DNA from 3 places in the Sporolactobacillus sp. KGMB 08714 genome. Region 3 is predicted to be linked to each of the others. Evidence: riboswitches for the same ligand, from Rfam matches in the RefSeq annotation. Region 3 holds a riboswitch; each other region holds the start of a gene.

Region 1 (10,465 bases), on a different contig from region 3:
ATCGAAAAATTCCAGGCGGCCAATCCCGACGGCAAAATCGTGCAGCTTCTTTTTGACGGGAAAACCGATCAGCAGTCCGTCGTGGACAGGCTGTTTCATGATGAGGCGCTTCGTGTGACGACGATTGTCAGTGAACTGGCACCCTCACAAAAAGGTTTTTACGGGGCATTGATTCTCCTGATTAACGGCCGCCGGGATTCCGTTCAGGCCGCTATTGAACAAATCAGATCTGAACACGTGAATGTTGAGGTGCTGCCGTCATGAGTCAGCTTTTTCCAAATGTCGACTGGATGGGGATGTTGACGGCGACGGGTCAGACGGTCTATATGACGCTCGTTTCGGGAGTCTTTACCTTTATTTTCGGGGTTATTCTGGGACTTGTCCTCTTTTTAACTGCAAAGGGGGGCCTGTACGAAAATGCGATCGTCTATCGGATCACGTCATCCTTTGTCAATATCTTTCGTGCCATTCCGTTTATCATTCTGATCATTCTGCTTATCCCGCTCACCGTCCTGATTATCGGCACGATGATCGGTTCTTCCGCCGCACTGCCGTCCATTATCATCGGAGCGTCTCCGTTTTTCGCCCGGCTCGTTGAAATTGGTCTGCGTGAAGTGGACAAGGGAGTGATCGAAGCATCGCAATCCATGGGAGCGAGCAGGATGCAAATTATTTGGAAAGTCCTGCTTCCCGAGTCGATGCCGTCGATTATTTCGGGCATGACGGTCACGCTGATCGCTCTGGTCGGCAATACGGCAATAGCCGGAGTTGTCGGAGCCGGCGGGCTCGGCACAATGGCTTATAATGACGGATTTGAAGCAAACAATAATGATGTGACTTTTGTTGCAACAATATTTGTTCTGGTCATTGTTTTTATTGTCCAGATTATCGGCGATATTATCGTACGCCACGTGGATAAAAGATAATAGATAGACAGACTGAGACGGGTTCCGATCCGATCAGCATAACTTAACGGGGGGATTGACTATGAAGAGGAAAATACTTGTCGTATCACTGATTTTAGCTGTTGTTTTTGTGATGGCCGCCTGCGGGAAGAGCAGCGGGAGCGGATCAAGCACTCAGAAGCCGGTAACTTTGGTTGTCGGCGCTTCGCCGGTTCCGCACGCCGAGATCCTGAAAAAAGCAGCGCCTATTCTTAAGAAAGAAGGGATCAATCTGGAAGTCAAAGTGTTCCAGGATTATGTCCTTCCGAACAAGGCGCTCGCTTCGAAGCAAATCGACGCAAACTATTTTCAGCATATTCCTTTCTTGAACTTATATAATAAGCAGAATCATACAGATCTCGTGAGTGTCGGTAAAATACACATCGAACCCTTCGGCATTTATTCAAAGAAATATAAGAATGTCAGCGACATAAAGGACGGAGCGACCGTCCAGATAAGCAACAATAAAGCGGAACAGGGCCGCATCCTGATGCTGCTTGAGTCAAAGGGGCTCGTGAAAATCAAATCGGGCGTTGATAAGGTGACAGCGACACTCAATGATATCGACAATATCAAGCATTTAAAATTCCTGCAGCCGATCGATCCTGCGCTGCTGCCTAAGGCTTATCAAAATAACGCGGCCGACCTGTTTGCGATCAATACCAATTATGCGCTGCAGGCGAATCTGAATCCGAAAAAGGACGCGCTTATTCTTGAAGGATCGCAATCGCCTTATGCCAACGTCATTGCCGTTCGAAAGGGCGATCAGAACAAGAAAGCAATTAAGGAACTTGTAAAGGTGCTTCATTCGAAAACGATTCAGGATTTTATCAACACGAAGTATAAGGGAGCCATTCTTCCGGTCTCCGATTGAATTGAAGCGACCGGCAAATGATTTTAATGGAATAGGCACGACACAAAAGGATCCGTTTCCGGTCTGAAAAATCGGGAGCGGATTTTTACATAGGATCGTTTTACAATTGCAAAAGTCATATTCAGATAAATCATATATAAATAATAGGAATAATGATTGACAGATTGTACGATAGGGCGTAAGCTCGTAGCAATGATAAGCCTGATCAGAGATTCGAGAGAGCTGTTTTCCGCGAGGCTCGGAGAAAAGTGTATGATTAAATCGCTTTTATTGAAAGAGCATGAAAAAGGGTTCCTCCAAAATTTTTGATTGAAAGTGCTGCTTTATTGAAAAGACAACGATCTATGAATCTATGCCTCCGCAATTGGATTGCCCACATATAAGATGCTTCTAAAGGAAAGTGACTGAATGATGACGATTGATCAACTGGACGCCTTCCTTGCCGTTGTCAAATATCACAGTTTCCATCTGGCGGCGGAAAAACTCTTTTTATCACAGCCGTCGATCTCTTCCCGTATCCAGGCTCTGGAGAGAGAATTGAACGCGGAGCTCTTTGTAAAGAACGGGCGCGGTGTCAAATTGTCGGAACAGGGAGAGATTCTGATCCCTTATGCCAAACGTATGGTGGGTACTTATAAAAAAGCCTTATCGAAGCTGGAAAATGGAGATACAAAGAAAGACTGACAGGTCCGCGGTCGGAAATGAGGCAGCTCAATCCATGGATAGAGTTTTAAAAAAATGTTATTGACACAAGGAACGGTTTAAGATAGAATATAGTCAATTAAATAATTCTTATCAAGAGAGGCGGAGGGACTGGCCCGATGAAACCCGACAACCAGCACATAAAATTGTGTACGGTGTTAATTCCAGCAGATCTAATCTGGCAGATAAGAAAAATAAAACGACTGAAGCGGTTATTTTTCTTATAAAGGAAAAAATAATCGTTTTTATTTTTTAACTGCCATCATTCTTATCAAGAGAGGCGGAGGGACCGGCCCCGTGAAACCTCAGCAACGGACTCTTTTCAGAGCGCTGTGCTAATTCCGGACGATTAATGAAGATAAGAAGGGATGTAGAAGTGTTGAATCACGCGGATTATGCCTGTGTCGATAATTATCTGGACTTGTTTCTTTATGCCGGCGAACTTCACGATAAAAAATGGCAGGATGAAATTAAGGCTAAATTGGCCGAACTTCAAAGGAGCAGGCTTGGGCCGGCCGGACAGAAGGAAAAGAATCTGAAACAACAGTATCGTAAAGTAAATCGCCGGATTCTTGAATTGTATCGTCTGCACGGCTGCGATGTGAGGAAAGTCTCCGATCAATTTACAAAAGAGCTTTTCAGATTGAAGCAGAAAAGGCTGGATCTGGGACGCAAGATTGATCAACTGAACTGTCGGAATCAACAAATTTTCGGCTGAAATGACAGGTTGAAATGCTTGGCGGCGCAGTTTTGTTGGTTGATAGATAGAATTTTTTTATGAATCAGTTATGAAAAAAAGGCGTGAATACTGCTTTTCACGTCCTATTAGTGTTTCAATTTTTTTCAAACTGCAGATTTGCTTTGATTGTGTCCATTTTTCATGGTAAATTTAGGTTGTGGAGAGAGGCATCATCGAAAGGGTAAAACGTGCTTTTCTTCCGCAACTATCACATTTGGAGGAATTTACAATGGAAAAAACAGATATGATGAACCAATCAATGATGATGCCGATGGATATGATGATGATGATGGAAATGGAAAAAATGATGACTCAGATGAAGTACATGCATATGATGATGGAACGAATGTCGGGCAAGGACATGATGATGAACAAGGATGATATGATGAGCTGTATGCACAAATGTGATGAAATGATGTCCTCAATGATGGACATGATGGGGAAAATGAATTAACCTCTTATCTATCAAGGGGGTTCAGAGGATTAGGCAAGACTATGTACCGACTGTGTGTCGAAATATATAAATCAACGCTTCTCATCTGTTCACCTGAACTTATGAGAGGCTTCTTTTTTTCTCGCTTTTTCACACGCAGATAGACCTTTTTGATCGATTCATCCTCGATGCGGACAGTCTTTCTGCTTCGTTCGATGTGTTTTTAACACATCCAACTGCCAACCAATGGCGCGAACGGATCTTCTTCTGAAGCAAGTACGATGTATTTTATTGCATCTCCGGTAAGATCATCATGTGCTTTAAAATAAAAATTTTTATTTTATTCTCTTTGAACCTCCCTGCTCAAAAGAAGGCATTTTCTCTATGCCTTGGGCAAAAAAGGCCAGATAATCGGTATGTGTTTATTTCAATAGATAGCATAAAATGTATTTAAACACGCAAAGCATCCCCCTCTATTAAAATGGCGGCACATACAATATGTATGGAAAGACAATGAATCTTTATAATAGACAAACAATTAACCGCGGCAAGATTAATCAGCTTACATTTTCATACAGACCGGCGAAGCAGTCCAAGCTAAAGCTTTGCAACATTCCTTGCGTGCCTGATTATATTCCGGCCTCTTACAAGCCGTTTTGAAAGTTCAAAAGGGCACCTCACGGGGGTACCCTTTTGGAGGGGTGATGCATACATGGGTTATGGATCCGGATACGGCGTCACCTGATCAATAAACGAAAGCAGCGCCGACGATAATCAACAGAATAAACAGAACAACAATCAGAGCAAAGCTGCTGACGGGATTGTACCCGCCGCCGCAATATCCGCCGTCATATCCCAAAGCGAAGCACCTCCTTATCACGTGGTAATATACTATATGAGCGGACAAGCGATCATGAAGGGGACAAATGGATAGATAAAAAAACCTAATTAAGGGATCAAGTGATTGAGAATAAAAAAAGATGTGTCTGCAGATAGAAAAATCCCTAGTGACAATTACAAAAGTTAAATAATGTCACTTTATCGCCGTTCACGAAAATATACCGCGGTTCGTCTGAACAGAGATCATCGCGCAGCAGTAGGAAAACCAGTAAACCACAAAAGACAGCGGCGTTCAAAAGGTCGGCAGCCAATACCCTTAAATCGGCCATAATCAGAGTACAAATCAGACTTCATTTATGTCCTTTCCCGCAATTCCGCCGATCGAAGCGGTCTTTTTCATTTAATGGCCACGAATCCGGATGGGCGGGAACGGCACTCAGAAAAAAAGGGGAACCTGAGCGGATTCCCTTTTCCGATAAACTATCAATACGGAGTCGGCAAATGTGTTCCTGGCGCGTGCCACCATGATTCAACTGTTTTCCAGGCAGTATGGTAGTCGTGCCCTCTTCCCATTAAATAACCAATTGCAACAGCTTCTCTTAATGCATGTTCATAGCCGAGATGCTGGGCTTCGCGCAAACCGTGGCTGACGGCGGGACCGATCAAATGAAGTACATGCTGCTCCTCGCTTACGGGCCGCTGGTACAAACCCGGATCTGTATTTCTGTAATCATGATAATACGAAGCATCAAATGGTTGAGCAAAGTTCATGCCTCTGCGCCTCCCGAAGTTTTAAATACTTTTTTAATTTATGCGCGTCTGGGGATGAGCGGAATAGGCAATAAGCATGTTTTGTTAAAGGAACTTCGGGATGCCGCTCTGCCTGTCGGTGCGAGGATAGGACGCAGCTGTGGAATGATCTTTTCTTTTTATGAACGATTCTGAGAATCGTGCGCGAAACACGGCATGACCATATAGAAAGTATCCGATCCGCTTACACCTATAGGCTCCGGCTGAATACAGTATGTTAGCAGCTGTAAAAGGGAGGGAGTGTAATGGCTACCAAACCGCCGATGCTCCGGCCGGGAGACACGGTCGGCATTGCAACACTGGGGAGTCCATTAGATCCGAACGTGATCAATCAGGGCATTCAGGGCCTTCAGAATATGGGATTTCAAGTGGTTGTCGGACGGCATGTTTATGCTCAGACCGGATTTCTGGCCGGGACGGATCAGGAACGCGCATCAGATCTGATGGACTTGTTTCATAACGACGATGTCAAAATGATTATTTCTTCAAGAGGCGGTGTCGGCGTTGCCGGCATTCTTCCTTATCTGGACTTTGATTTTATCCGCAGTCATCCGAAGATTGTCAGCGGGTATAGCGATGTCACCATCTTGTTGAATTGCCTGTACCAGTTTGCCGCTCTGATTGCTTTCAATAGTCTATTGCTTTTCGATTTTTCACCGAATACGCCTAGTTATAATTACAACCAGTTTTTTGCGGCAACCTCTACTACTGCGGCATCGCGGACGATCGAGAATCCGCCCGGCATACCATTAGTAAGCAGAATTCCGGGCAACGTAACCGGCCCCCTTGTCGGCGGGAATTTAACATCTTTTGTCGGAACCTTGGGGACACAATTTGAAATCGATACTACCAATAAAATTTTATTTCTGGAAGAGACGCATGCGCCGGCCAACACAGTTTATCGTTATTTTAGCCATTTGAAACTGGCGGGGAAATTTGATGACTGCTCCGGCATTCTTATAGGCGAGTGCACCCGTTGTCCAAACGCCTACCAGACATCTTACGAAGATCTGATCACCAGCGTTCTCGTCCCGCTTGGGAAGCCGCTCATGACTAATATCACATCGGCGCACGGCTATTATAAGGCTGCAATGCCCATCGGCGCCACGGTTAATTTAAATACGGTTAATAACACACTGACCGTACTGGAGCCCACTGTCAGTGCAACTTCTTAAGAAAATTCGGGCATCGTTGTCCGATCCTGTTGACACTAAAAACTATATCTTCGTTTGTTAAGACTTTAAGGAAGCATAAAATTCCGGCGGACGGCTGTATCGCGGCCGGACAAAAGCGCGTCGTTCTGCAGGCGTGTCGCAACGAGGCCTCCGGTTTCTCCTAAATCCTGTCGATCGGCAGGCTTTACTATCTCCGCTTCCTTCTGTTCATGAACTTTCCGGACGGCGGCTTGTGCCGTTATCCTGATGATAGGAATTTGTTAAACTGAAAAATTTTCACTGACGTTGATATTTATTCTGTGCTCATTGTCCGGAAATTCGCGTCGAAATAGTGTGAAAGAGGATTCCGGAGTGCCTGTACAGCGATTCTGGGCGGTGAAGTCAGCAGGATGGAAACAGTCGGTACACAAGCTGTCTGAATTTCCGCTTTTAATCCGTGCCTGTTTTTCTCGGATTCATAATCTATTTTTGCCGATCATTGGTCTACTTGTCCGGGATGTTCGTATACATGGTAGTACAATCTATGGGGATCAGGGAGGGTATGCCATGTTCTATCGACGATCATCTGTTACGGCAGCGGCCGTGCTGCTGGCGCTGGCTTTGCTTGCGGGGTGCGGGGCGGCCGCCGATCGCCAGCCGTCCAGCGTACAGTATGTAAAAAACAAATCGGAACTGGCTAAAACGGCACATAATATAAAATCTGTCCAGAGAGAGCTTTATCTGTCCGATGAGAACGGGCTTCTCGCACCGCAGACCGTCGCGCTGCCGGCCTCACCCGCTCCGGCCCGGCAAGTGCTGGATTATCTCGTCCAGGACGGACCGGTGACGGATCTTCTGCCCAATGGTTTTCGGGCGGTTCTGCCGGCGGGAACCATGGTCAAAAGTGTTTCCCTGGATCGGCAGGGGCTGCTGACGGCCGATTTCTCGTCAGAACTTTTGGACGCCCCGGTCAGTGATCAGGGCCGGATTGTTCAGTCGATTGTCTGGACACTGACTCAGTTTGATAACGTTAAGAAGGTAACTATTCGTGTCAACGGTAAAGCGCTAAACGGATGGCCGAACAGCAAACAGCCGGTCGGCCAGGAGCTGACCCGCTCGGACGGAATCAATGAGACGTTCGGCGGCGTGGCGGATGTGGCGGACAGCGTGCCGGCAACCGTTTACTACTTGTCTTCAAACAAGGGAAAATCCTATGACGTTCCGGTGACGGTCCGGATCGCCCGGAGCGGATCGGACAGTCTGTACAGTCTGGTCAATACGCTAATACGTGAACCGGCGGGAACGGTGTTCATCTCGACATTCAGTCCGGATACGGAACTGGTTGAGAAGCCGGTGGTCAAAAACGGAGTGGTTTATCTTCACTTCAACGATGCGTTATTTACAGATAAGGCGGCAAAAACAATCAGCGACGATGCACTCCGCTGTCTCGTTCTGACGCTTACAGGCGAGAACGGAATCCGGCTTGTATCGATCAAAGTCGGCAGCTCGGACAAGGTGATGCTGGAATCCGGCAAAATGATTAGCGGCCCGGTGTCCCGTTCGATGGTGAGTCCGGCCGGGTTGTAATCCTTTAAGAAAAATATGGTATAGTAAACAAGGGGCGGCGTACGGAGCCCTTCCCAACATTTTGCTTAAATATGAGGTATGCGGAGGCAGTTGATATGATGAGACCAGACGGAAGGGCGAATGACGAACTTCGCCGGATTCAGATAGTGCCGGATTTTATCATCCATCCGGAAGGCTCCGTGCTGATAACGGTCGGCCGGACAAAAGTCATTTGCAACGTCACGATCGAAGATAAGGTCCCGCCGTTCATGCGCGGACAGAAAAAAGGATGGATAACGGCGGAGTACGCCATGCTCCCGAGAGCGACTCCGGAGCGAACCATCCGCGAATCGTCCAGAGGGAAACTGGGCGGCCGAACCATGGAAATACAGCGCCTGATCGGCAGAGCGCTCCGTTCGGTCGTGGCTCTTGATGAGATCGGGGAGCGGACGCTCTGGATTGACTGCGACGTCATCCAGGCGGACGGAGGAACGCGCACGGCCTCCATAACAGGCGCTTTTGTCGCGATGGTACTCGCTCTTAAGAGGGCCGTCGATAAAAAACAAATCAGCAGAATTCCGGTCAAATCCTACCTGGCGGCCACATCTGTGGGCATCCATCCGTCATACGGTCCGATTCTGGACCTCTGCTATAAAGAGGACTCGACAACGGATGTCGATATGAATATAGTTATGAACGGGAAGGACGAATTCATTGAGATACAGGGTACCGGCGAGGAAGCGACATTCAGCAGGCAGCAGCTTTCCGTGCTGATCGATCTGGCGAAAAAAGGGATCCATCAGCTCATCGGTGCCGAAAAGTCGCTCATCGGCGATATACTGACCGAACAAAAGGCAGGGACGGAGAAGTGACCCAAGTATTGGTAGCATCGAATAATCCGGGAAAGATCAAGGAAATCAAAGCGATGCTCTTGAATTTTCAGGTTGAGCTTTATTCACTGAAGGACCTCGGCATCAGTGCCGAAGTAGCGGAGACAGGTTCCACCTTTCGGGAAAATGCGGCTCTGAAAGCAGAGACCCTTTCTAAAAAGACAAAAATGGTCACGATTGCCGATGATTCAGGGCTTGCCGTCGATGCGCTGGACGGAGAGCCCGGGGTCTTTTCCGCACGCTATGCCGGGACGGACAAAAACAGCGAGCGCAATATTGATAAACTGCTGGATAAATTGAAAGACGTGCCGCCGGAGAAGCGGACTGCCCGTTTTATCTGTGTTCTGGCACTCAGTATTCCGGGAAAACCGACCCGTTTTGCCGAGGGGCGGTGCGCCGGGCTGATAACAAACGGCCGAAGAGGAATGGGCGGATTTGGCTACGACCCGGTTTTCCTGATTCCGGAAAGGCAGCTGACTTTTGCGGAAATGGGAGCAGCGGAGAAAAATAAAATCAGTCATCGTGCGCATGCATTGCAGAGGCTGCGCGAAAACTGGGGCAGCTGGTTGGGGGGAGATTAATGAAGTGGCTAATTGTCAGTGATACGCATGGATTGAGGCGGGAAGTGGCTGAACTGAAAGAACGTTATGCCGGACAGGTTGAAGCCTTCATTCACTGCGGCGATTCGGAACTTGAAGCGGACAGCCGTGAATTGGACGGCTACATAACGGTGGAAGGAAACTGCGACCGTACGAGTACTTTTCCCGAAGAAATTGTCCGGACAATCGGACCGCTTAAATTTCTGATTGTTCACGGCCATTTGCTTGGCATCAAAATTTCCAAGAGGAAACTATATAACAAAGGGTTGGAGAATAAAGCGGATATAGTCTGTTTCGGACATAGCCATCTTGCAGGAACGTTCCAGAAGGGCGGCATGGTTTTCATCAATCCCGGCAGCCTTCGTCTTCCCAGAAACTATCAGGAAGGTACATATGTGATTCTCGAGCTCAGCCCGGATCAAAAGACAATGGGGGTTACCTATTACACCATTGCGGGTGCGCCGGTTGATATGTTTTCTAAAGTTTATCGCCGGCAAAACGAAAACAGCCGTTTAAAATGAAAGGGGACACCTTGATCGGACAAGGTGTCCCCAGGAGTGATGCGGAGGAGGGCACTCACGCGGCGTTATCAGGCAACCCGATTGGTTAACCTGATAATTCATTATATGTGAACATGGCTTGAAAGAAAGGTATGAATGAATGAGAGAAACAGCCTGTTTATTCCGGACTATGAAAAATATTCTGTTCAGGACCGGCTCCCGTCCTTATGCGATTTAGCCGCGGTCATTTTCCGGGGACGGGCAATCTTACTGCCTGCTTTCGCTGCCGCGCGGGAAAGACAGGCCCGGTGAACATGGAGATTTGCCCGGAGATAGGCTGCCGATGGAAGAACAACTCAGCGTCGCAGCACTTTTGTCCCTATCAGTCTGTTATGATTGTCCGACAGCCGAAAT
Region 2 (11,066 bases), on a different contig from region 3:
GATACCGAAATGGTAATAAAGCGCCGCCTGGGCGCCCCAGCATATATACAGAGTTGAGGTAACGGAGGCCTTGGACCATTCCATAATTTCCTCCAGCTCATGCCAATAATCAACCGCTTCAAAGGACAGTTTCTCGACCGGCGCTCCGGTAACAATCAAGCCGTCGTATTTTTTGTTCCTGATTTTGCTGAAAACCGTATAAAATTGTTCCATGTGCAGATGACTGGCGTGCGTCGATTCATGAGTGGCCGTCCGCATGAAAGAAATATTAACTTGAAGCGGTGTATTGCCGAGCAGACGAAGCAGCTGGGCCTCTTCTCTCTGTTTCTCGGGCATCAGATTGAGAATCAATATGTTTAGCGGACGGATGTCCTGACGTGCCGCCCGGTCTTCATTCATGACAAAAATATTTTCTTTTTCAAGAATTTCTCTGGCAGGAAGCAATTCAGGTATTTTAATCGGCATAATATCAGTTCTCCTCACGGTTAACTTGGTTTAACAGCCTTTATAAAACGCTGATCTTTAAAACGGCAACCCTTTCATCCGTGCAGTCCGGATAGATTAGTTCAAGTATAGCTCAGTTTTTTCCCGGCAGCCAGTAATAACTCTGAGCAGTTAAAAACGGAAATTTGAATGAGGTGAATCAAAAAATTGCCTGATAAGTAAAGTTTTCAGCTCGCAAAACAGCTCCCGGCGGCTCGGCCGGGAGCTGAAAATTAACTATGATTCCATGTAAAAAAATTATTTCAATTGACTGCCTGCAGAAGAAAACTTCACAGCAATCCCCATTTTCTTTCGTAATCCACCCTCAGAACATAATCCGACTCATTGTACCCCTGTCCGGACAATAATTCCGAAATCCGATGAGATTCAAATGACTCCGTCTCCATGATTACTCTGTCTTTTTTAGCGGTAATGAGCCATTGATCATGCGCCGACTGCAAAAGTTCAGTCATGCAGGCAATTTTTTCAAGGCGATGAGACAGAAAGACAGCCAGTTCTCTTATTTGCCGGGCGCTGGTTACGCCGGAAAAATGTCGCCTTCCATTCAGCGAGACAACATTTTTCGGTTCCGGCCGCCGGAAATAATAGAAAATAACGGTGACTCTTTCTTTGCATGTCAGATTTTTCTTCATTGGAGACATCTCCCCGAATGGTTGTGCCGTAATATTAATAAGATCATGATAAAAATTGCCTATCTATGTCCGCGTTCGAACAGATTATAACGCCGACCAATACGAATTGAGAATCAGAACAGAGAGGACGTAGCCGAGTACAATATTGACAACGGCGCCCGAACTGAAGGCCGCAAACGGTTTCCAGCCAAACGAGGTCAGCTCTCTGAAGCGCGTTGTCAGGCCGATGGATAAGAAAGTAAATGTAAAGGCCCATGTCCGGAATTCTTTAATCGGAGCGATGATATCCGTATTGATCACATTGCGCCCCGAAAGCGAGGCGCCTGCAATAATCAGTGTCAGAATGGCCGAAGCGGCAAAAAATCCGATCACAAATTTCGGAAAACGGCGCCAGATCTCCGAAGCGTCGGTTTTTGTCCCGGAATTTTTTCGTTCCCAGTAAGTGACGGAAATGAAGGCAAGCACGAAGCACCAGATACCGATAAAAATATCACGGCCGATAACTTTCATCAATGTAAACGAGGTCAGTGCCTGATCGCCGAATGTACTGGCAGCCGTGATCCCGGCCGCATCGGCGAATTCCGATGTGCCGATCCAGGCGCCTGCGGGCCCTGCAGCTATTCCCAGCCATTTAACCAGCAGAGTCAGCAGAAAAATAGTCGCAACGGCCCAGATCACGACAAGCGAGATGGAAATCGACACATGTTCTTTTTTAGCCTTAATGGCTCCGCCGACCGCGATGGCCGCGGAAACGCCGCACACGGATCCCCCGACGCCGAGTGTTGCGGCAAAATATTTATCCAGACCGAGCCATTTTGTCCCGACAAAATAGATGACGAAAAAAGTGACCAGAGCGATGATCGTTGCCTGAATAAAGGCGACAGGCCCTGCCTGGAAAATCAATGTGAAGGGAAGCGTCGCACCAAGCAGGACGATTCCGACCTTGACATAAAGTTCGGTTCTGAACGCCGCCGAGAACCATCCCGACACAGGGATCAAATTGCTGATGATCAGGCCGAGCACAAGTGCGACGATCGGCGCTTCAAGATTGTATTGCTGCGCCCAATTCCATGAACTGAAAATATTGATCAGGACGCTGAGGATGAACAGCAGGGTGAAGCCGGCGGCAAACCGGCCGATTTTCTCGTGCAGAAAGAAGGCTGTTAATGAAAATAATATTAAAAAAGTCAGGAATAAAAGAATGATTGAGCCCGCATGCGACGAGAGCGCGCCTGCCAGAGAAGAAAAATGATTCCATTTAGGAATTTGTGCGGTCAGCAGCTTGATTGAACTTCCGGATAGCCAGAATAAAATGCTCAGTAAGACGATAAAAAGGCCGATCCAGACCGACCACCAATCTTCCTTTCGAATGAGCTCATGCCAGCCGGTTTTTGGTATCGATCCTGAATTACCGGATGATGATGTTAAATCAACGGACATAATGTGATCCCTCCTCTTCATAAAAACATGCTGCTTCTCACGGTGAAATCGGTGCCGGTTTGATAGTAAAAGTAAATGACTCTTATCGGAAACGGACGATCAGACAATGAACCAGCTTAAATCGTGCAGCAGATTTCTTTCTGTCTCACGGCATCACCCCCTTTACTCAAAAAAGTCCCCATTCCGAAAGAATGGGGACTACCGACATTAAGAATGTCTCCGTCAACCTTATCTTTCAGGAAAAACCTGTTGGACTTGGCACCTTTACTTTATAAAAAGTGGTTGCCGGACTTCATCGGGCCAATTCCCTCCGTCTCTCTTGATAAGAGTCAATTAAGTTGCGTTAATCCTACCATATTAGTATGTTTTAGGCAAGACAAAATGATAAAATTAATATCCGGTTTACTGCTTGCTAAACAGCCCCGAAAAATTCGAAGCGGAACGGGTATCCAACAACATCGAACTGCGACTGTTTTTCCAATCATATGAAAAGATTTCTATGGCCGGCATTCGTGAGCCGCTCCTTAATCCGGAAATCCGAAAAAGATAAGCCACCCTCATAAATCCGATCATACATATATGAATTATTGACAATATTTTGAGATGAGTCTAGAATGAACTTTACAAAATTAAAAAATATTCAGAGTGATTGAAAACCGAGTCCGATTAAACGCAGAAATCCGGCAAAAAAATGGTCTTTAAACTCAAGTTCAGGTCAGCGGATTTCAGTGGCGCTTTCGAAGACGTCGTTATCAGGCTTTTTCCCGGCTTTTGAAAAAAGGGGAACGATTTTATTCTAAAATAAAAAAACGAGCGCAACGATTCAGAAAAGGGAGGATGGAGCGGAAATGGCTTATGAAAAAGTCTGGGCAAAGAATGAAAGGCTTAATAAAAATGAAATTAATAAACTGGCAAAAGACGGCTTGTCCATTTTTGCCGACATTCCGAACTATGCAGAAAGCGGATTTGAATCCATCCCGAAAGATCAGTATATGTACTTTAAATATGCGGGATTGACGGTTCAGCAGCCGCAGGATAAAGGGCTTTTTATGATGCGGGTGAAAGTGCCGTCCGGAATCATGTCGAACGAGCAGGCAGAGACGCTGGCCGGCATCGGCAGAATTTATGCGCGGAATGTCATCGACATCACAACGCGGCAGGCGATCCAGTACCACTGGATACCGCTCGAGAAACTGCCGGAAATTTTTGAGCGGCTGAAGCAGGTGGGCCTGACGACGAGCGAAGCGGAAGGCGATGCACCGAGAAATATCATGGGCAATCCGCTGGCCGGCATTGATCCGGACGAATTGTTCGACACGCGTCCGATCGTGGATGAAGTCTTTCGTTTCTTTCAGGATAATCCCGATTTTTCGAACCTTCCGCGCAAATTCAAGATTTCAATCAACGCCAATATTCATAATGCCGGCCACGCCGAAATCAATGACCTCGCTTTTACCCCGGCGACGAAGATCATCAATGGAGAAAGGGTGAAGGGATTCCATGTTAAGGTGGGCGGCGGTCTGGCGGCGAAACCGTATCTCGCGGAACCGCTCGGCCTGTTCATCCGTCCGGAGCAGACAAAAGCGGTTGCCGCCGCCGTGACGTCCCTGTACCGGGATTTCGGCTATCGGAAGAGCCGTGCGAGAGCCCGGCTCAAATACTTGGTTGCGGACTGGGGCATCGAAAAATTCCGGGAAAAGGTGCTGGAGCTGACCGGCCCGCTGCCGGCAGCAGGGCGCGATGAAACGTCCGGCTGGAACGGCGGCTATTTCTACGGAGTTCACCCGCAGAAACTGCGCGGCTTGAGCTATGTCGGGGTCAGCGTCCCCGTCGGGCGGATTCATGCCTCCGATTTTCTGACGTTCGCACGGCTCGCGAAAAGATACGGAACGGGCGAGCTGAGGACGGTCAATTCTCAGAATCTGATCATTCCGCATATTCCGACGGATCGGATCGGGGAACTGCTCGAGCACGACCTATTTAAAAAGTACCCGGTCCGCCCGTCTCATTTCACGGGATATGCGATGGCCTGCACGGGAAATGAATTTTGCAATCTCGCACTCACCAATACAAAAGACCGCATGAGAGAAATCGCCGCCTACCTTGATCGAGAAGTCGATATTGATGTACCTGTGAGGATCAATATGGTCGGCTGCACCAATTCATGCGGGCAGCGCCACATTGCCGACATCGGCATTCAGGGACTGAAACTGCGTACCAGGGACAAGCAATTGATTGATGCCTACGAAATCTTCGTCGGCGGAACATTGTCAGACGGCGGCCACTTTAATGAACGCTTAAAAGGAAGAATTGCAGACTTTATTTTACCGGAAGTTTTGAAATTTTTTTTATTGTATTTTAAGGAGAACAAGAAAAAAGGCGAGACATTTTTTGCGTTCAGGAGCCGTGTCGGAATCGATGTGCTGCAGGACGTGCTGGATGATATCATGAAACATCGCGTTGAAAGTGTTGGATGAGGTGGAATTATGGAGCTGTTCCGTTTTATCGTCACATCAAACGAGAATGAAACGGTCGCTGTAGCCGTTGCAGAAAATGAGGAGGCAGCTTTCCGGGTCGTTGATTCGGAGCTGCAGCGCACCTTTTTAAAACGTTTGAAAGTTGACAGCATCGTTTTGCTGGAAAAGAAAAAAATAGGCAAAAGCGGAGCGGGTTTTGTAATCCGGCCGCGTGAAACGTATGAATGAGGGTGATGTACGATGGGAAAAGTGTACCTTGTAGGGGCGGGGCCCGGGGATCCCGACCTGATTACAGTCAAAGGGCTCCGTCTGATCCGCGCCGCCGATACAATCCTCTATGATCGTCTCGTCAATGAGACATTGCTGAACGAGGCCAAACATTCGGCCGATCTGATCTATTGCGGAAAATGGCCCCATGCACATCCTCTGAAGCAGGAGAACATCAACCATCTGCTTGCGGCCCATGCACGCAAAGGCCGGATCGTCGTCCGTCTTAAGGGAGGAGATCCCTTTATCTTCGGACGCGGAGGAGAAGAGGCTGCCTTTTTGGCCAAAGAAGGCATCGCTTTCGAAATTGTTCCGGGCATCACGGCGGGCATCGCCGCTCCGGCGTACGCGGGCATCCCGGCAACGCATCGTGAATATGCAAGCTCGATCGCATTGGTCGCCGGACATTCGAAATCGGAAGGCAGTGAGAGAATCAACTGGGATAAACTGGCTACGGGAGCCGACACTCTGGCTATCTATATGGGCGTGGCCGCTCTGCCGCACATTGTATCCGAACTCGTCAGCCATGGCCGTATTCCGTCAACGCCCGTCGCGCTCATTGAATGGGGAACAACGGCCCGCCAGCGAACGGTCACATCCGTTCTCAGCAGCATTGTCAGGGAAGCCGAAAAGTACCGCATTGAGAATCCGTGTATGATTATCGTCGGTGAGGTTGTAAGGCTGAGAAAAGAACTGAAATGGTTCGAAAGCGATGAAAAGCCGTTCGACATTGTTCGGGAGGCATTCTGATATGCTCGCAGTCCTTTACATCGGCCACGGAACGCGGCTGATTGACGGCGTCAGGCAGGCAAACCAATTTCTTTATTCATGCATGAAAGGCATTTCGGCGCCGATTCAAGAAATCTGTTACCTCGAGCGTGTACAGCCGGACATCCGGGAAGGAATCCGCCGCTGCATTGAAAAAGGAGCGCAGATCGTCCTCATCCAGCCGCTGCTGCTGCTGTCCGCCGGCCATGCCAAACGCGATATTCCCGCAGTAGTCGATGAAGCAAGATCACTTTATCCTGACATTATTTTCATCGTGGGCCGTCCTCTGGGCGTCGACCCGAAGATTGTTGACATTTTAATCGAGAGAATCTTTGAAAAGCGGAAAATAATTCCCGAAAACTCCGGTATCGTGTTAGTCGGCAGAGGTTCGAGCGACCCGGAAACAAAACACGATTTCGCTTCGATCAGACGCCTGCTGAATGAAAGGGGACTAAACCGTGTTTTATCCTGTTACATGGCAGCTGCCCGCCCCTCGTTTGAGGAAGGGCTGGACCTTGCATTAAAAAAAGGATGGGAGCAGACATTTGTCGTCCCCTACCTGCTGTTTACAGGCGTTTTAATGAAAACCCTTAAAAAGGCCGTTGATCTCAGAAATAAAACAGATACCTCATTTGTGCTGTGCAGCCCCCTCGGCTATCACCCCGTTCTGATCCGCTTAATGAAAAAACGGATCAGAGAGTCCCTTAAAAATGTCCTGCCCCATTACACTTAACATCATCGGAAGCAGGGCGTGATTGAATGGGCGGCGGGCGGGCAAGCGAAGCTGGCCGCGCCCGTGTCGGCAATGCAGCTATGATTCCCGGTGAAAGTCCGGAAGCGATCATTCAGAATCATCGGACCTGTGAGCGGCAGAAAGTCTTTTTTAAGACATCCTGCCGCTTTTTTGCAGCCCATGATTCCTGCAGCGCATCCGGATTCCGGGTCATGAAAGAAGAGCTTATTTCTAAAAGGCGTCCGCGGGCAGCAGCTCGAGTGAGGCAAGCACGGCAGCACGGCGCGGCCGGCTGTTTCGGGCCAGATCGATAAACGGCTTCTAACGGTCGATAACCCTGACGTAACGATCGATAAACTCGCTGCGACGACCGATAAAACAAGCATGCCGGCCGATAAAACAGGCATAACAACCGAGAAAACCCCGGCCGCGGTTGAGCCATCAATCAGGAATAATTTTTCTGTTCTGATTATTCTCACCTATTGATTCCAGTCCGTTTACTGCCGATATTTTGCTTTTTACTGTTGATACGCCGGCGTCTCCCGGTGATTTTAACCACGATTCACGGGAATCCGCGGCGGGCCGAAGAAAAAGGCCGGGCGTTTCCGCCATGCAACGCCCGGCCGCACAGGACAGTCCTCTTTTTCCAGCGGAATATCAACCGCCATGCGCATGAACATTCAAAAGGACAGACTGCCGTGCCAAGCGACCGCTTTTCGCAAGAATCTCCTGGATACATGACTTGAGGAAATACCCATTTTCTAAAAAATGATATTATCCGGGAAAATATTTTTTCGAACCGAAGCGATCTCCCCACTAAAGAGCAGCAGGGCGATGGCTATTATCTGTCTTAAGGCAGTTTTCCCTCACTTCGGACATCTCTCTCAATTTTAAAAGGATGAGGCACCTTTCCGTGCCCGGCTTATCCGTGTATGGCAGTACGGATCGCGGTCACTGCCTGCGGGCAAACGGAATCATCGGCCGATCATTTTAGGCGGCTGACTCAAATTTTCCAGACAGGGCCTGTCCTGCGGATGAATCATTTGCCGGCAGGCTTTCGAAACACTTATAATGAACACATAAAAAACAATCTTACCGGCAAGGGCGGCGACACATAATGAGTGGGTCCGGGAAAAAGGCAGGCGGCAGATTTCATTGGCCGTTTTCAAAAAGATGTTATTTCTGCCATAAAAAGAAATCAGGCATGCGGAGATACGAAAATGATAAAGGCGAAGTCATCTACGTTTGTCTTCAGTGTGTGGATTACGCCGAACGAAGAGCTTTTCGAAAATTGTAAAAAGAAACGGTAAATACATTATGTAAACTTAAAGCAACAGACTGCGAATATGGCAGACCAAATAAGGGAGATGGATGGAATGGCGACACGTCAAAAGCATCGCTATCCGGCTGAAAGTGCGGATATCAAACATTTTATTTCAGGAGAAAAGAAACGGAACGATCATTATCTGCACGCCGTCATCCGATTCGATCGAACCGTTGACGTCGATCTGCTGAGAAACGCAGTTCAGGCAACATTTAGAGCCGTTCCTCTGCTGACATGCCGGTTTGTTGAAAGCGGTGAGAAGGCTTTCTGGGAAGAGGCCGGCTGGACCGCCCGCGAGATGGTCTCTCTGATTGAATCGACGGACCGTGAAAAGGATGTTCAGGCACACCTTGTAATCAAACCGGACGAAAAGGCGGGTCCGCAGCTGCGTATCACAGTCGTCAGGGAAAAAAATGCGGATACGCTTGCGTTCATCATGAATCATATGATTTGTGACGGCGGGGGAATGAAAGACTATCTGTATCTGCTCAGCCAATGCTACTCCGTATTGGCAGCCGGCCCGGATCATCCGATGCCGGATATGCCGGATCCGGAATTGCGCAGCATTAATCAGGTTTTCAGCGGCATGAGCCGGGAGCAGAAGGACCGAATCCGCCAAGCGCAGCTCTCGCCTTATGTCCAGTCTGAAAGGGACCATCTGCCGCTGACAGGAGACGAGCATCATCCTTTTGTGATCACACATCAGGTCCCGGCAGAGCAATTCGACTCAATCAAAGATTATGCGAAAAGGAGAGGAGCTACGGTCAACGACGCACTGTTCGCCGCTTATGTCTGTGCGCTGTCCGAAGCTCTGAGCACCGATTTGATTGTCCTTGATTGCCCGGTCAACAGCCGCGCCTATCTTCCAAAAGATTATCGGCCGGGCATCTGCAATCTAACCTCAAATATCATCTGTGCCGTTCCGAGCCATGCCGGTGAATCATTCGATGAAGCCTTAGCAAGTGTCAAAAAAGTAATGGATCGGCAGAAGGGCAGCCTGGAACCGTTTAAAGTCTACTGGGATCTGGAAGAAGTCTATCGGACGCTGCCCCTGCCGGAAGCCAAGAAGCGCTTTCCGAAAATCTACAGCATCCCATTCAATGGCATGACCAACATCGGTATCATTGACGACAGAATTTTATCTTTTAAGGGCCTTCATGTCAGAGACGCATTTATCTCCGGCTCGATTAAATATGCTCCCTATTTTCAGATCGCAGTCACGACATTCAGAAAAGCAATGACGTTCAGCACCAATTTTCACGGAACGGAAGCAGACCGCGAATGGCTTGACCGCTTCGTTAAAAGGATGATCGGTTATTTTCCAAAATAAAACCGGAAGGCAGATCGGACAGGGAACGAGTGTTTTACGTTTTGAAAAAAATTTTCTCATACGTCTTTGATCATTTTCCTTGCTCCGGCCGGCACCACATGAATCGGTCCGGCACCTTTATCTTTCGCGCAACGCATACGGCTCAGAAAGCCGCCGGACTGCTCAATTCCGACAGTCCGGCGGCTTTATTTGCTGGTTATCTCTGGTCGATTGCAAGGGCAGCCCGATCCGGAGTTTGCAGATTCAGACAAATTGTGCCGATTCCGTTACTTTCCTGCAGATGGCTTCTCCGATCGACAGAGAGGCGGTAGCGGCCGGAGAAGGGGCATTCAGAACATGCAGGGCATGGCGGTGGCGGATCATCATAAAATCGTCGGCCAGCACCCCGTCACGGGTTAAGGCCTGGGCACGGACGCCCGCCTGAGCACGGAAAACGTCCTCTTCGCCGATCTGCGGAATCATCAACTTCATGCCGGCAACAAACCTTTTTTTACTGAATGAACGCGCCATTTCTCCGATTCCGTAGCTCATATTTTTAGCCGCGATTTTCCAGAGGGCAGGGTAAGAGACGGCATTCAGGAATTCTCCGAGTTTGAAATCGCGCTTGCGGTAGCCTTCTCTTCTAAAGCCCAGAACGGCATTGGGCCCGGCCAGCACACGCCCGTCGATCATTCTTGTAAAATGAACGCCTAGAAACGGAAATTTCGGATTGGGAACAGGATAGATCAGATTTTTTACGAGATAGCGTTTTTCAGGCTTTAGTTCGTAGTATTCTCCGCGGAACGGAACAATGCGCATTTCCGGCCGGGCGCCTTCTTTAATCGCCAACCGATCACAATACAATCCCGCACAGTTTACGAGAAAACGAGAAGAGAAACTGTCCCGGGCACACTCGACGGTGACGCCGTCTTTATTCTCGTGAATCCCGAGTACTTCATGGTTCAGATGGATTTCGCCCCCGCGTTGACTGATGATATCCGCCAGGCCGTTCGCGACTTGCTTGTAATCGACGATGCCCGTCGATTTCACATGAATCGCTTTTAAACCCCGAGCGTGCGGTTCAATCTCGTGCAGCTGTTCCGGATTCAGCCAAGCGAGATCGAGCCGGTTTTCCAGACCGCGGCGATACAAACCGTCCAAAAGCGGCAATTCTTCCGGTGCGACCGCGACAATGACTTTACCGCAGTTTTCATAGGGAATGTCCCGGGCGTCGCAAAAGGCACGAAGCTTCGCCCCGCCTTCTCGGGCAAACCGGGCTTTCAGGCTGCCCGGCCGGTAATAAATGCCCGAATGGATGACCCCGCTGTTGTGGCCGGTCTGATGGTAAGCGACCGTCTTTTCTTTTTCAAGGACTGCAATCCTGGCATGAGGATTGCTTGTACCGAGCGCATAGGCGGTGGAAAGACCGACGATGCCGCCGCCGACAATCAGATAATCCAACATAGCCCTTCATCTCTCTTTTTGCTTAGTAAGCGATTGCATCATGATTTGTACGATAAATTATAAAATTGGCAAAAGAAAAAATCAACAAAAAAACATTGCATAAAAATTGATCATTAAATTTAATTATTCTAAGATGAAGAAGTACTAT
Region 3 (11,066 bases):
GACTTTGGTTTGTACAGCAGCCTTATCCATGACGGTCAGCCTTATAGCTGGCTCTTGTACATCAGCCCAGTACTTTGCTTTGAGCTTTCTTCAGATTCTCTCTCACAGGATACCCTTGTCCTCAACTAGTAGTTCCGACTGCTACGGCCTGCGGGGGACTTTCGCCGCCAAGTTATAGCCCATGCCGCGTGATATGCTAACAAGCATCCTTTTTTAGGATGCTTGTTAAAATATCATCTTTTTGAAAAAGCTACGTACAGTAGGCATGCAAGCAGAATTACTGGATATATGTGTGATTTTGAAACGAGCGCATAAAAGGATGGAAATATAAGTGTTGCTACGATAACGAGGGATAGTACAATTTTTAAAATAAAGTTAAAAATTTTCATCGAGAATGTTTCAGTTTTCTCTTTTTTTAGCATTTTCCCTTTTCCAATAATCTCCACAAAATACTAGTATTAAAGCAAGCACAACCTCAACGAAAAGGACCTTATCAGTAATTGATGAATCAAATTTAAACACAAATTTAGAGAGTGCCCATACGGCAGCTAAAGTACCAATAACTATATAATAAAAAGTATTTGAAAAAATTATTTTCATCGGATCCACCTGCCTAATTAAGATAATATTTATCTGTAGCTAATAGTATAACTATGATAATACGCATATCCCCATGGTGGTAAGTACATAGTGTATTTTATATACAGTCCCTTATGTTTTCTTACTGCTGTTCTAAAAGGCTGGGATTTTTGTATAGTTGACCAGCCATACACATATGCTACAAAACCAGCTATACCACCAGCACGTGATTTCGTTAGCCCTCCGGCTGCAGCAATTAATTCCGTAAAATTTTTGATCTCATCACTATTTCTTACAATACGTTTGCATTGAGAATATGTAAAATAATTATGCCCATAAAACACCTTTGTCATTTAAAAAATGGTCGAATCCTGTTACATAGTTTTTATTTTTTTCAAATGTTATTCGGACCTAATAGATTGGGTATTTTGAAAAAATGTTCTTTGTAGCAGCATTGGGCTGGCTTCTTTTTTCTTGCCGAAGATAAGCGCGGCAAAGCCGCGAAAGCCTCGCCAGAACGCAAGCTTCACGTAGTGAAGTATATTGTACCTATACTTTACATGAAAGCTTGGCCGAAAAAGAGGTGCTCGCTCATGGCTTTTGTGATCTGTCATATGGAAAAGTACACGTTCGGAAATCTCAGAGGACTGCAATGACATAATCAACGAGAAATCATGCAAACAAGGATATTCATCCGGAGTGGTCCTATTTGAACTATGACTTGGCGAACGCGGAGAAGATCTCGTATCCGGAGAAAATCAATGCTCAGGTTGCTGAAGGGGTGGAGACAAACCGGGCCATTCGGAAAGATGCGGTACGAATCTACAGTTCATCAGTGCCAGTACGGAATTATTCGACAGGCCGGAATTGAAGGAACAGAAGGCGTATTTGGACGAAGGGGCTGAGGCCTTTCCCGTTCCTGCGGATGGCAAACGGGATTATTTCAGGACAGTGACGGATTCCTTTAAAGCGCGTTATGGGGCGGACAATGCGTCCTATGCGCAGGTACATATGGATCGCCGCCGCATATGCATTTAGGCGTGGTGCCGATTACAAGCGATCATAAGCTGTCGGCGAAGCGTCTGCTTGACCGTCGGGAATTGAAAAAGCTGCAGGCGGAATTACCGGAGTATCCGCAGTAGCAGGGCTTTGCGGTCCAGAAGGGGCAATCGAAGAATGGGCATCTGGATTCCATGATCATCGTTCAGATAGGCGGGAGAAATATTCAGGTTCACAAAAACATACTGACCTTAATGGTGCAGAAAAGGCCCCGTTTCGAAAAAAACACTTGAAATGATTCTTTTTAATATGGTACAATATTCTTCGTGTTGAACGGTTCATGTCGCGAAGAAATTTGTGGACAGGCATGTTTTTATAGGGCGTTGGGCAAGTGGTTAAGCCAATGGATTCTCATTCCATGATCGCGGGTTCAATTCCCGTACGCCCTCTTAGCTATCGTATCGGAACCTTTTATTAAACGATTGGAAACGTTCTGCTGCGGATCGTTATTTATTTTCAGTTTAAGGTCTCTTTGTGTGATGGAAAAATCATGCAGAGAGGCTTTTTTACATGGAATCGAAAATGATATGATATAAATCACATTTTTTTATAAATTGAGTTGAAAACGCTTCCACACAAGGCTAAAATAAAGGTAGAGATAGTGTGAACATTTTGTGACAAGGGATTGTTATGGTTTCAATGAGCAATCATTAATGATCACATTTTTAATTAATGAAGGGGATGAACCGTTTTGAGAAAAAAAAGAATTGTTATTCTTGGGGCAGGTTACGGCGGTTTGAGAACTTTGAAAAGGCTGCAGGAATTTCATCCGAATGCAGATATTGTTATCATTAATAAAAATGACTACCATTGTGAAGTAACATCGCTGCATGAAGTGGCCGCGGGGACGACCAATGCGGAGAAAATCTGCTATCCGATTTCCTTCGTTATCGACAGAGAACAGGCAACGTTCGTCCAAGACACAGTGCTTCGGGTTGATCGGGAAGGGAAAAAGGTGATTTTGAAACAAGGCGGGCCGCTTTCCTATGACTTTCTTTTAATCAGCCTTGGATTTGAATCGGAGACGTTCGGCATTCAGGGTATTGAAGAATATGCTTTGGCGATTTCCGATATTCCCTCCGTGCAGAGCATTCGCCGCCACATAGAAGAACAATTTTCCAAATGGGCGGAAGATCATAAGGACGAACGGCTGACCATTGCTGTCGGCGGAGCCGGATTTACCAGCTTCGAATTTCTCGGTGAGCTGACAGAGCGTCTGCCGAAACTGATCCGGCGCTATCATGTGGACGGGAGCAAGGTGCGTGTTGTCTGTATCGAATCGACCGTGCTGCCGATGTTTGATCGTAAACTGGCCGGTTACGGAACAAGCAAGCTCAGCGCCCGCGGCGTAGAATTTGTTACCGGCCGTGTCGTTCGGGTGCTGCCGGATCAGGTTTATTATAAAAACGGCGATGAACTGCATGCGATTCATGCCGGAACATTTGTCTGGGGCGGCGGAGTCCGCGGCAGTTCCATCATCGCGGCTTCCGGATTCAGACAGCGGCGGGGCCGGGTCCAGGTCAATGGAGATCTGACGGTCCCCGGCTACCCGGATATTCTAATCATCGGCGACTGTTCCGCGGTCATTGATCCGGACAGCGGCCGGCCTTACCCGACGACGGCGCAGATTGCCATAATGCAGGCGGATTACGCTGCTTATAACCTGAAGGCACTGGCCGAAGGGCACACATTGAAAAACTTCATCTATAAATCCAAAGGAACGGTCTGCTCGCTTGGCAGAAAAGACGCGGTCGGTCAAGTGATGGGCCAGAATCTTAAGGGGTATCCGGCCTTTTTCATGAAGAAAATCATTGAAAATCGGTCGCTTGTCAAAATCGGCGGCCTGGAAACCATGCTGAAAAAAGGCAGGTTCGGCCTCAGCAAATAAAGCAGACGCGATCGGCTGCCTGATAAAAAAAGCCCTCCGGAACTTTGGCGGTTCCGGAGGGCTCTCTTATTCTGAACAATCCCCCATGTTTTTGAGACGGCTTTATTCTCTTTGATTACTTGCTGCCTACCGTTGCAGGGATTTTAGCCAGCGCCTGGTCGAGATCGTAAATAATGTCGTCAATCGTTTCAATGCCGATGGAAAGACGAATCAGATCCGGCGTAATTCCCGCTTTAGCCTGTGCCTCTTCATTCAGTTCGGCATGTGTCGTGCTGGCCGGGTGGATAATCAGCGATTTTGCATCGCCGACATTGGCGAGGAGGGAGAACAGTTTCACGTTATTGATCAGTGTTTTGCCGGCTTCCAGGCCGCCCTTGACGCCGAACGTGAAGATGGAGCCGGGACCCTTCGGAAAATATTTTTTCGAAAGCTCACGATATGGGCTGTCTTCGAGTTCCGGATAATTGACCCATGTGACCTTCGGATGGTTTTTCAGGAACTTGACGACTTTGCGTGCGTTCTCAACGTGGCGTTCTACGCGGACGGACAGGGATTCCAGTCCCTGCAGGAAGTAGAAGGCACTTTGCGGAGCGAGGGTTGCGCCCGTGTTGCGCAGCAGCTGAACGCGCGCTTTTGTTGCGAAGGAGGCAGGGGCCAGATCAGCGTAGACGAGGCCGCCATAGCTTTCGTCAGGTGTCGTAAAATCGGGGAATTTGCCGCTTGCCGCCCAGTCGAATTTTCCTCCGTCAACCAGTACGCCGCCGATCGTTGTACCGTGACCGCCGATGAACTTTGTCGCGGAATGGACCACCACGTCGGCGCCCCAATCGATCGGCCGGTTCAGGTACGGTGTGCCGAACGTATTGTCGATGATCAGCGGAATCCCGTTTTCATGAGCGATTTTGGCAATGGCTTCGGTATCAAACACGTTGATTTTCGGATTGCCCAGCGTCTCGCCGTAAAGTGCTTTAGTACGGTCATTGATTGCCTTCCGGAAGTTTTCCGGATCATCCTGATCAACGAAAATGACATCAATGCCCAGTTTCCTGAGTGTCACATTGAACAATTCATAGGTCCCGCCGTAGAGCGCCTCGGCGGAAACGATATTGTCGCCGGCGTTTGCGACATTCAAAATGGAATATAGAATGGCTGCAAGCCCCGAAGAGGTGGCCAGCGCTGCCGATCCGCCTTCCAGTTCGGCGACCCGTTTTTCAAAGACATCTTCAGTCGGATTCATGATCCGGCCGTAAACGTTGCCCGGCTTTTTCAGCTGAAAAAAATCCGCCGCCTGATCGGCGTCTTTGAAAACATAAGAGGTTGTCTGATAAATCGGCACAGCGCGCGACTGTGTCGTTAGATCTGGAACCTGCCCCGCGTGAACCTGCAATGTTTCGAAACCATAATGCCTTTCTTCTTCAGCCATTTCGATCTCTCCCTATACCCTTAATTTTTAATTAAATAAAATCTTAGATCGGAAAGAGTTACAGATTGGAAAGAGCTGCACGTGAAAAGGCTGCTTTCCTGGAGAAAAAAAGGAAAGCAGCCTTTTAGCCGATTCTTTTCTTATCTGCCAGAATTTAATCTGCTGGAATTAACACCATACACACTCAGACGTGCTGGTTGTCGGGCTTCGCAGGGCCAGTCCCTCCGCCACTCTTGATAAGATTTATTTAATTGTGATAATTCTAACGCCTTGATTTGTTTTTGTCAATATTTAAATACAAGTATTTTAATATATTTAATCGAATTTAACATTGCCCGGTCGGAAAACACATCGCTGATGAAATTCCTGCTTCCGCCGGCCGGCTGCGGATATCGGCAATCAAAAGGCACCTAAAATCTTTTGTATTTATAAACGATGAAACCCCACGGATTGGATACCATGATCTTTAAGCGATTAGCCTTCATCAATTTTGGCGTGTAATATTTTTTTTGTACTAAAAGCAAGGCCTTGTCTGTCCGTAAAAATTCATTGAAATTTCCTTTGTTTGCATGCAGGTCGCGGATCAGCTCCCCCTCTAAAACCGCATTCTGCGGCCATACTTTTTTTCTGTTGTAGTAAAACAGACTGTCGCCTTTAATCCCGTCCACTCCGCGCAGTTTCTGAATCAGCTCCAGCTGCACGCTGGGATGGATATGGGTTAGGTAGTTGTTAATTTTCAGTTCATAGGAAACGGAAACAAGCAGTACGGAAGCCAGCAGAAAGATTTTCAGCATCCATCTTCCGCTCTGCAAAAGCCGGGCGGAGAAAATGGCGATCACGATGGACAGCGCAGGATAAATCGGGAGAATATACCATCTTATTTTTGTTTTTACCAGGCTGAAGAAGATTAAAGGCACAATAATCCATGCGATCATTCCGATCCAGTAGGCCCGTTCTTCGGGTTTCAGCTTTCTGATTGATTGAAAAGAAAATCGTTTGCTTAGAAAAACGAGGATCAGTCCGTACAGGACGGCAAGCCAATAAATAAAAAAATGGGAAATGATTCCGGCGTAATAGAGCCAGCCCCCGATGTGCCCTTCAATTGTCCTCGTGGATCGGGTCAGCAAGTCGTAGGTGACCATCCCTTTGAAGAAAGCCAGGCCGTCATATTGATATCGGAAGACGGCCCAGACCATGATCGGCGCAAACATGCTCAATGCCAGCAGAAACCAGTTTTTAAATGAAAACGATTTATATTTACCTGAAAAAATCAGATAAATTCCGATAATGGCTGCGATGTTAAACGAATGCCAGCTTTTTGTTAAAAAAGCAAGCGAAAAACCCAGTCCCGAAACATAGATCCATCTGTTGTTTTTCCCTGAAAGCAGCAGAGCCAGAATCGCCGCCGTGAACAGAAAAACGTAAAGAGAATCCGGGTCTCCGGTTCGGGCACTGTGGTTTGTTAAGAACTGGATGCACGTGATCAGAACGAGCGCGGATATAGCCGAGGCAAGTTTTCCGTGCTTTTTCAATGTGAAGGCGGCCACCATAACAATTGTCAGAAGGGCGCAGACAGCGGAGGCGAGCCGCAGCCCCAGAGCGTTAAAACCGGCGATTTTATAGCCGAGCATGATGCTCCAGAAGCTGAGCGGCGGTTTCAGATTCCAATAGTCCGTGTGGTGCATATATGTATTGACAAGATAATTGCCGCTCTGCAGCATTTCATATGCGCTGGCCCCATGGCGTGATTCATCGTAACTGGCGAACGGAAAACTGCCCAGGTGATAGAACAGGTTATAAATGGCAACCACAAAAAGAACTGCCATCGTCAGCAAATAAATGACAGTCGGCTTATTAAATTTTGATACGCGGTCCATGAATAACTCCCTTTTCTTGTTTATTCTTAAATAGACAGCAAGCTGTTCTTCTCATATATTATCGTGTAACCGGATAGGGTTCATACCGGTACGAATGGCTGATTGCCGAAGATATTTTTGAGATCGCATCGGTGATAAGCCATTGCCGGCCGCCGACGGGATGTTGATGCAGACAGGGTCTTTTCTCACGAATCCGGCAAGGAACATAACTGTTCGAATTTCGGCCGGATCACGCAAAAACATGTATATTATTCGCATTTTAACGCTTTTATCGGGCACTTCCACTCAGTTCCGCGTGTGAAGATATTGTAAATGAGAGAAGGAATGACTGGAAAGCCCGCTTTGCCGGGCTCCTGGCGCGCGACGAAGCCGCCGCTGCGGGGAGAAGGGGCAGCTTCATGCCGGACAGAGCGCAGAGCGCGGCGCTTCCACTAAAAATTAAAAAAGAGACGAGCGTAAAACACGCTCGTCTCCCGACGGACAAAGGGCTTCGTATTCCTGCCCTTTTGGCCGAAATGTTTAGATTAATACAGGCCGTCCACCGTTTCTTTTGTGCTGATAAAGATGTTCTTCGTCTGTGTATAGGCATCAAGGATACTCTTATACGTTTCGCGGCCGATACCGGATTTTTTGTAACCGCCGAACGGAGCACCTGCCGGCAGCTGATTGTATGTGTTAACCCACATGCGTCCGGTTCTTACGCCGCGTGCTACGCGGAGGGCCGTATTGAGGTTGCTCGTCCATACGGCGCCGCCAAGTCCGTATTCCGATTGATTGGCCAGCTTAATTGCATCATCGGCGTCTTTAAACTTTATGACAGTTGCTACCGGTCCGAAGATTTCTTCCTGAGCAATGCGCATATCGTTCTTCGCGTCGGCGAGAATGGTCGGAGCCAAGAACACGCCCTTATCGAGGCCGTCCTTTGTCAGCTTGTTGCCGCCGGTAACCAGCTTCGCTCCTTCATCTTCGCCGATTTTGACATAGTTCAGAATCTTGTCCAGCTGGCGTTCGTTGACCTGAGCGCCCATCTGAACGCCGTCCTCCCATGGAAGACCGACTTTGACCTTTTCAAAGGCGTCTTTCAGGGCCGCGACGAATTTGTCATAGATACCTTCCTGGACAAACAAGCGGGAGCCTGCGCAGCAAACCTGGCCCTGGTTGAACAGGATACCGAGCTGAGCGCCTTCGATCGCTTTGTCCCACGGTGCGTCGTCAAAGAAGATGTTCGCCGATTTCCCGCCGAGTTCAAGAGTTGCCGGAATCAATTTATCGGCTGCGGCCGCAGCGACTTTGTAGCCGACTTCAGTTGAACCCGTAAAAGCCAGCTTTGCAAAACCCGGATGATGGAGCATGTAATCGCCGGAATCGGAGCCTCTGCCTGTTACGACATTTACGACGCCGGCCGGAAGAGCCTGGTCAAGCAGTTTGGCCAATTCCAGCAGGCTGAGCGATGTCGATGAGGAGGGATGAATGACGACCGTGTTGCCCGCAGCGATTGCCGGCGCAATCTTCCAGGCAGCCATCAGCAGAGGAAAGTTCCACGGGACAATCTGACCGACGACGCCGATCGGTTCTTTCAGATTAATCGTCAGCGTATTCTCGTCGAGTGCCTTGGCCGTGCCCTCTTCAGAACGAATCACTCCGGCAAAATAACGGAAATGGTCCGAGCTTGCCGGAACGTCGATATTTTTCGTTTCTCTCAAAGGCTTGCCGTTATCCAGAGTTTCGACAAGTGCCAGGTGGTCGGCATTTGCGTCAATCAGATCGGCAATCTTGAGCAAGATCGTGCTTCTTTCCTGAACGCCGACGCTTTTCCATGTTTCAAATGCCTTTGTAGCCGCTTTCACAGCGGCGTCGACATCTTCATGGCTGGCATCGATAAATTCAGTGAGCTTTTCTCCATTGCTTGGATTATAGCTTGTCAGCTTCTTATTATGCGAACCGTCAACCCACTTTCCACCAATGTAAAGTTTATACTCAGAGTCAACTGATTGGTTCAATACTGATTCTGGTACGCTCATAAATCAATCTCCCTTCCTGTGTAGGAAAATGAATTATTTGTTACAATTTAATTATAAATACAATGGTTAAAAAACAAAATGAAAACGCTCATTTTTTCAAATGAACGGCTTATTGCACGAATCAGCGGCCGGATTCAAAGAGATAACGGGATCGTTTCCCCACGCTCTGACAAGACTTGTAATGGACACGGCAGCGGCCGTCGGAAGCAGTGTTTTCACCGGACCGGCCGGTTTTTCAAGAGCCATTGCACGCCGGTGCTGCCGGCAACAAGCGCCCGGGACACGACATTTGTGAAAAGAGAAGTATCGATCACACCGCTGATCGCCTTTAAATCCCGCTCAAGCGTCTCGATGTCGTCCACCTGTTTAAAAAAGACATCCATCAGCAGATGGCCGTTATCGCTCACCGTAAAACCGTCCTTTGCCGCGCTCTTGCGCATCACCGGCCTGCCGCCCAGTTCGGCCGCTCTTCTTTTGACGTAAGCCGCCGCGTCCTGCAGAATTTCCAAAACGACGGGCTGCTCAAAGGTCAGCCTGTCTGCAACTTTCGATTCATCCACGAGCAAAATATACTCGTCGGCCATTGAGGCAATTAATTTTTCTTTGGTGTGGATGCCGCCTCCGCTTTTCAGCGCATGGAGCTGTCTGTCCACCTGATCGCAGCCGTCAAAAGCGAGATCAATGTGATCGACCGTCCCGGTATGCAGCACATTCAGTCCGTTTTCCAGACATCGCAGTTCGGTTTCTAGGGAAGGGGTCACAATTTTAACGCGAAGATCTTTTGCACTCCCAAGAAAATCGATCAGGTAGCCGATCGTGCTTCCACCGCCCAAACCGATGATCATGCGGGCGCGGATCAGTTTTAATGCTTCCCGCGCACAGTCTTTTTTGATCATGTTTTCACTCATCCCGATCATCTCCCGCAGTATTGCGTGTTTTTGCTAAACCAAATAGGTACGTATTCCATTTAAACGTACCTTCCTCCCCCAGCCCTGTCAAACAATTTTCGAACGCCCATACTGCTGTCTGAAAGAATGATGGAATACGAGCATTCTTTAGCTTATTGTCCCGCTGTGCCGCCAATTGATGATCGACTTTTCCTGAGACCGCCGCTCTTTCGAAAGACGAAGAGCGTGCCGCGATCGATAAACTTCTGCCACAACCGATCGACTCCCCGGGACGACCGATAAACTTCCTGAAATGACCGATAAACGGGGTGCGACGACCGATACGGGGCACACAGCGACCGATAAACGGCTCGGATCAACCGAACCCATCGCCCCCATCGCCCGGAACCGACAATCAGCAGCTGATCGAAGATAAATCAGGTACAGCAATTGATAAATCTCCCAGCCACGATTGATTAAATCAATCGGGGACGAGTTTGCTGTTCTGATTATTTGCACTTATTGATTCTGATTCGGTTACTGCCGATTCTTTGGCTGTTGCTGTTGATTTTCTGCACGTTTCTGCCGATATCCTGCCGGTTACCGATGAGAATCGGCGATTTACTGATGACAGGCCGGCGGTTCCCGGCGGTTCCCGGCGATTTTAGCCGCGATTCACAGAAATACGCGGCAGGCCGAAGAAAAAGATCGGGTGTTTCCGCCATTTAATGCCTGTTCATGCACGTTATCTTTCTTTTCAGCGGAATAAACCGCCGATCACATGAACATTCGGGGAGATAGACCGGCGCTCGTGCAAGCCGGTCGTTTTTTGAAAGAATCGAAGGCACTTTCACGCCGGGACCCGACCGGATACATGAGTTGAAGGGATTCTCATTTGACGAAAAGATTCCTCCTGCTCTATTATGGGCCGGATATCGGTGCATAATAATGAAAGAACCGGGTGATGCGCTGATAACGGCGGGGAGGAACGGCAGCAAGATTATCGCTTGAGCAGGCTCCGCTGAAAGGGGCCGGCAGAAAATCTCCGATTGCCTGATTGACAAAATAATGATAGAATCAACATGATCATTTGCCGTTTAATGACATGCGCTTACTTGGGATTGATCCGTTCTGCATAAACAATTCTCAGGGTGGGCTGCGTAGTCAGGCGAAAAGTAACGGTGTTTCAGGCACACGCATAAAGAAGCAGAGCGTGCGGCCGGAGGGATACGGAACAGGGAGGAATAGAGAAGTGAAAAAGTTTATTGTGGGATTATTGATTGCCGCTCTGGCATTTTCCCTGGCAGCCTGCAGCTCGCAAAGCAGCGGCTC

Evidence for each region. A riboswitch is a leader RNA that binds a small molecule or an ion and turns the genes downstream of it on or off. The one in region 3 is predicted to bind S-adenosylmethionine.
Region 1: linked by a shared signal. The riboswitch ahead of Q6A92_RS17725 (hypothetical protein) and the one ahead of Q6A92_RS10365 (O-acetylhomoserine aminocarboxypropyltransferase/cysteine synthase family protein) in region 3 are both predicted to bind S-adenosylmethionine.
Region 2: linked by a shared signal. The riboswitch ahead of Q6A92_RS08130 (YeiH family protein) and the one ahead of Q6A92_RS10365 (O-acetylhomoserine aminocarboxypropyltransferase/cysteine synthase family protein) in region 3 are both predicted to bind S-adenosylmethionine.

What each region holds. Positions count from the first base shown of each region.
Region 1 is NZ_JAUUBW010000056.1:69,767-80,231, reverse strand. Features, by position in the region: gene Q6A92_RS17745 (methionine ABC transporter ATP-binding protein) at 1-264, shown strand, start outside; gene Q6A92_RS17740 (methionine ABC transporter permease) at 261-926, shown strand; gene Q6A92_RS17735 (MetQ/NlpA family ABC transporter substrate-binding protein) at 988-1,818, shown strand; gene Q6A92_RS17730 (LysR family transcriptional regulator) at 2,227-2,502, shown strand; SAM riboswitch class I at 2,608-2,712, shown strand; SAM riboswitch class I at 2,786-2,885, shown strand; gene Q6A92_RS17725 (hypothetical protein) at 2,897-3,238, shown strand; gene Q6A92_RS17720 (hypothetical protein) at 3,489-3,713, shown strand; gene Q6A92_RS17715 (YjcZ family sporulation protein) at 4,438-4,569, opposite strand; gene Q6A92_RS17710 (hypothetical protein) at 5,016-5,303, opposite strand; gene Q6A92_RS17705 (S66 peptidase family protein) at 5,588-6,517, shown strand; gene Q6A92_RS17700 (GerMN domain-containing protein) at 7,064-8,083, shown strand; gene rph (ribonuclease PH) at 8,182-8,934, shown strand; gene Q6A92_RS17690 (XTP/dITP diphosphatase) at 8,988-9,533, shown strand; gene Q6A92_RS17685 (metallophosphoesterase family protein) at 9,533-10,072, shown strand.
Region 2 is NZ_JAUUBW010000014.1:23,891-34,956, forward strand. Features, by position in the region: gene metA (homoserine O-acetyltransferase MetA) at 1-465, opposite strand, end outside; gene Q6A92_RS08125 (hypothetical protein) at 774-1,136, opposite strand; gene Q6A92_RS08130 (YeiH family protein) at 1,221-2,576, opposite strand; SAM riboswitch class I at 2,802-2,905, opposite strand; gene Q6A92_RS08135 (nitrite/sulfite reductase) at 3,425-5,053, shown strand; gene Q6A92_RS08140 (DUF3906 family protein) at 5,063-5,281, shown strand; gene cobA (uroporphyrinogen-III C-methyltransferase) at 5,294-6,070, shown strand; gene Q6A92_RS08150 (sirohydrochlorin chelatase) at 6,072-6,821, shown strand; gene Q6A92_RS08155 (condensation domain-containing protein) at 8,198-9,475, shown strand; gene lhgO (L-2-hydroxyglutarate oxidase) at 9,719-10,918, opposite strand.
Region 3 is NZ_JAUUBW010000021.1:12,176-23,241, reverse strand. Features, by position in the region: gene Q6A92_RS10380 (hypothetical protein) at 400-600, opposite strand; partial or broken gene Q6A92_RS20310 (plasmid recombination protein) at 1,259-1,450, shown strand; gene Q6A92_RS20305 (plasmid recombination protein) at 1,608-1,721, shown strand; tRNA gene Q6A92_RS10375 (tRNA-Glu) at 1,956-2,027, shown strand; gene Q6A92_RS10370 (NAD(P)/FAD-dependent oxidoreductase) at 2,330-3,526, shown strand; gene Q6A92_RS10365 (O-acetylhomoserine aminocarboxypropyltransferase/cysteine synthase family protein) at 3,642-4,949, opposite strand; SAM riboswitch class I at 5,087-5,192, opposite strand; gene Q6A92_RS10360 (ArnT family glycosyltransferase) at 5,360-6,826, opposite strand; gene Q6A92_RS10355 (aldehyde dehydrogenase family protein) at 7,351-8,847, opposite strand; gene rpiA (ribose 5-phosphate isomerase A) at 9,063-9,755, opposite strand; gene Q6A92_RS10345 (hypothetical protein) at 9,903-10,184, opposite strand; gene Q6A92_RS10340 (transporter substrate-binding domain-containing protein) at 10,987-11,066, shown strand, end outside.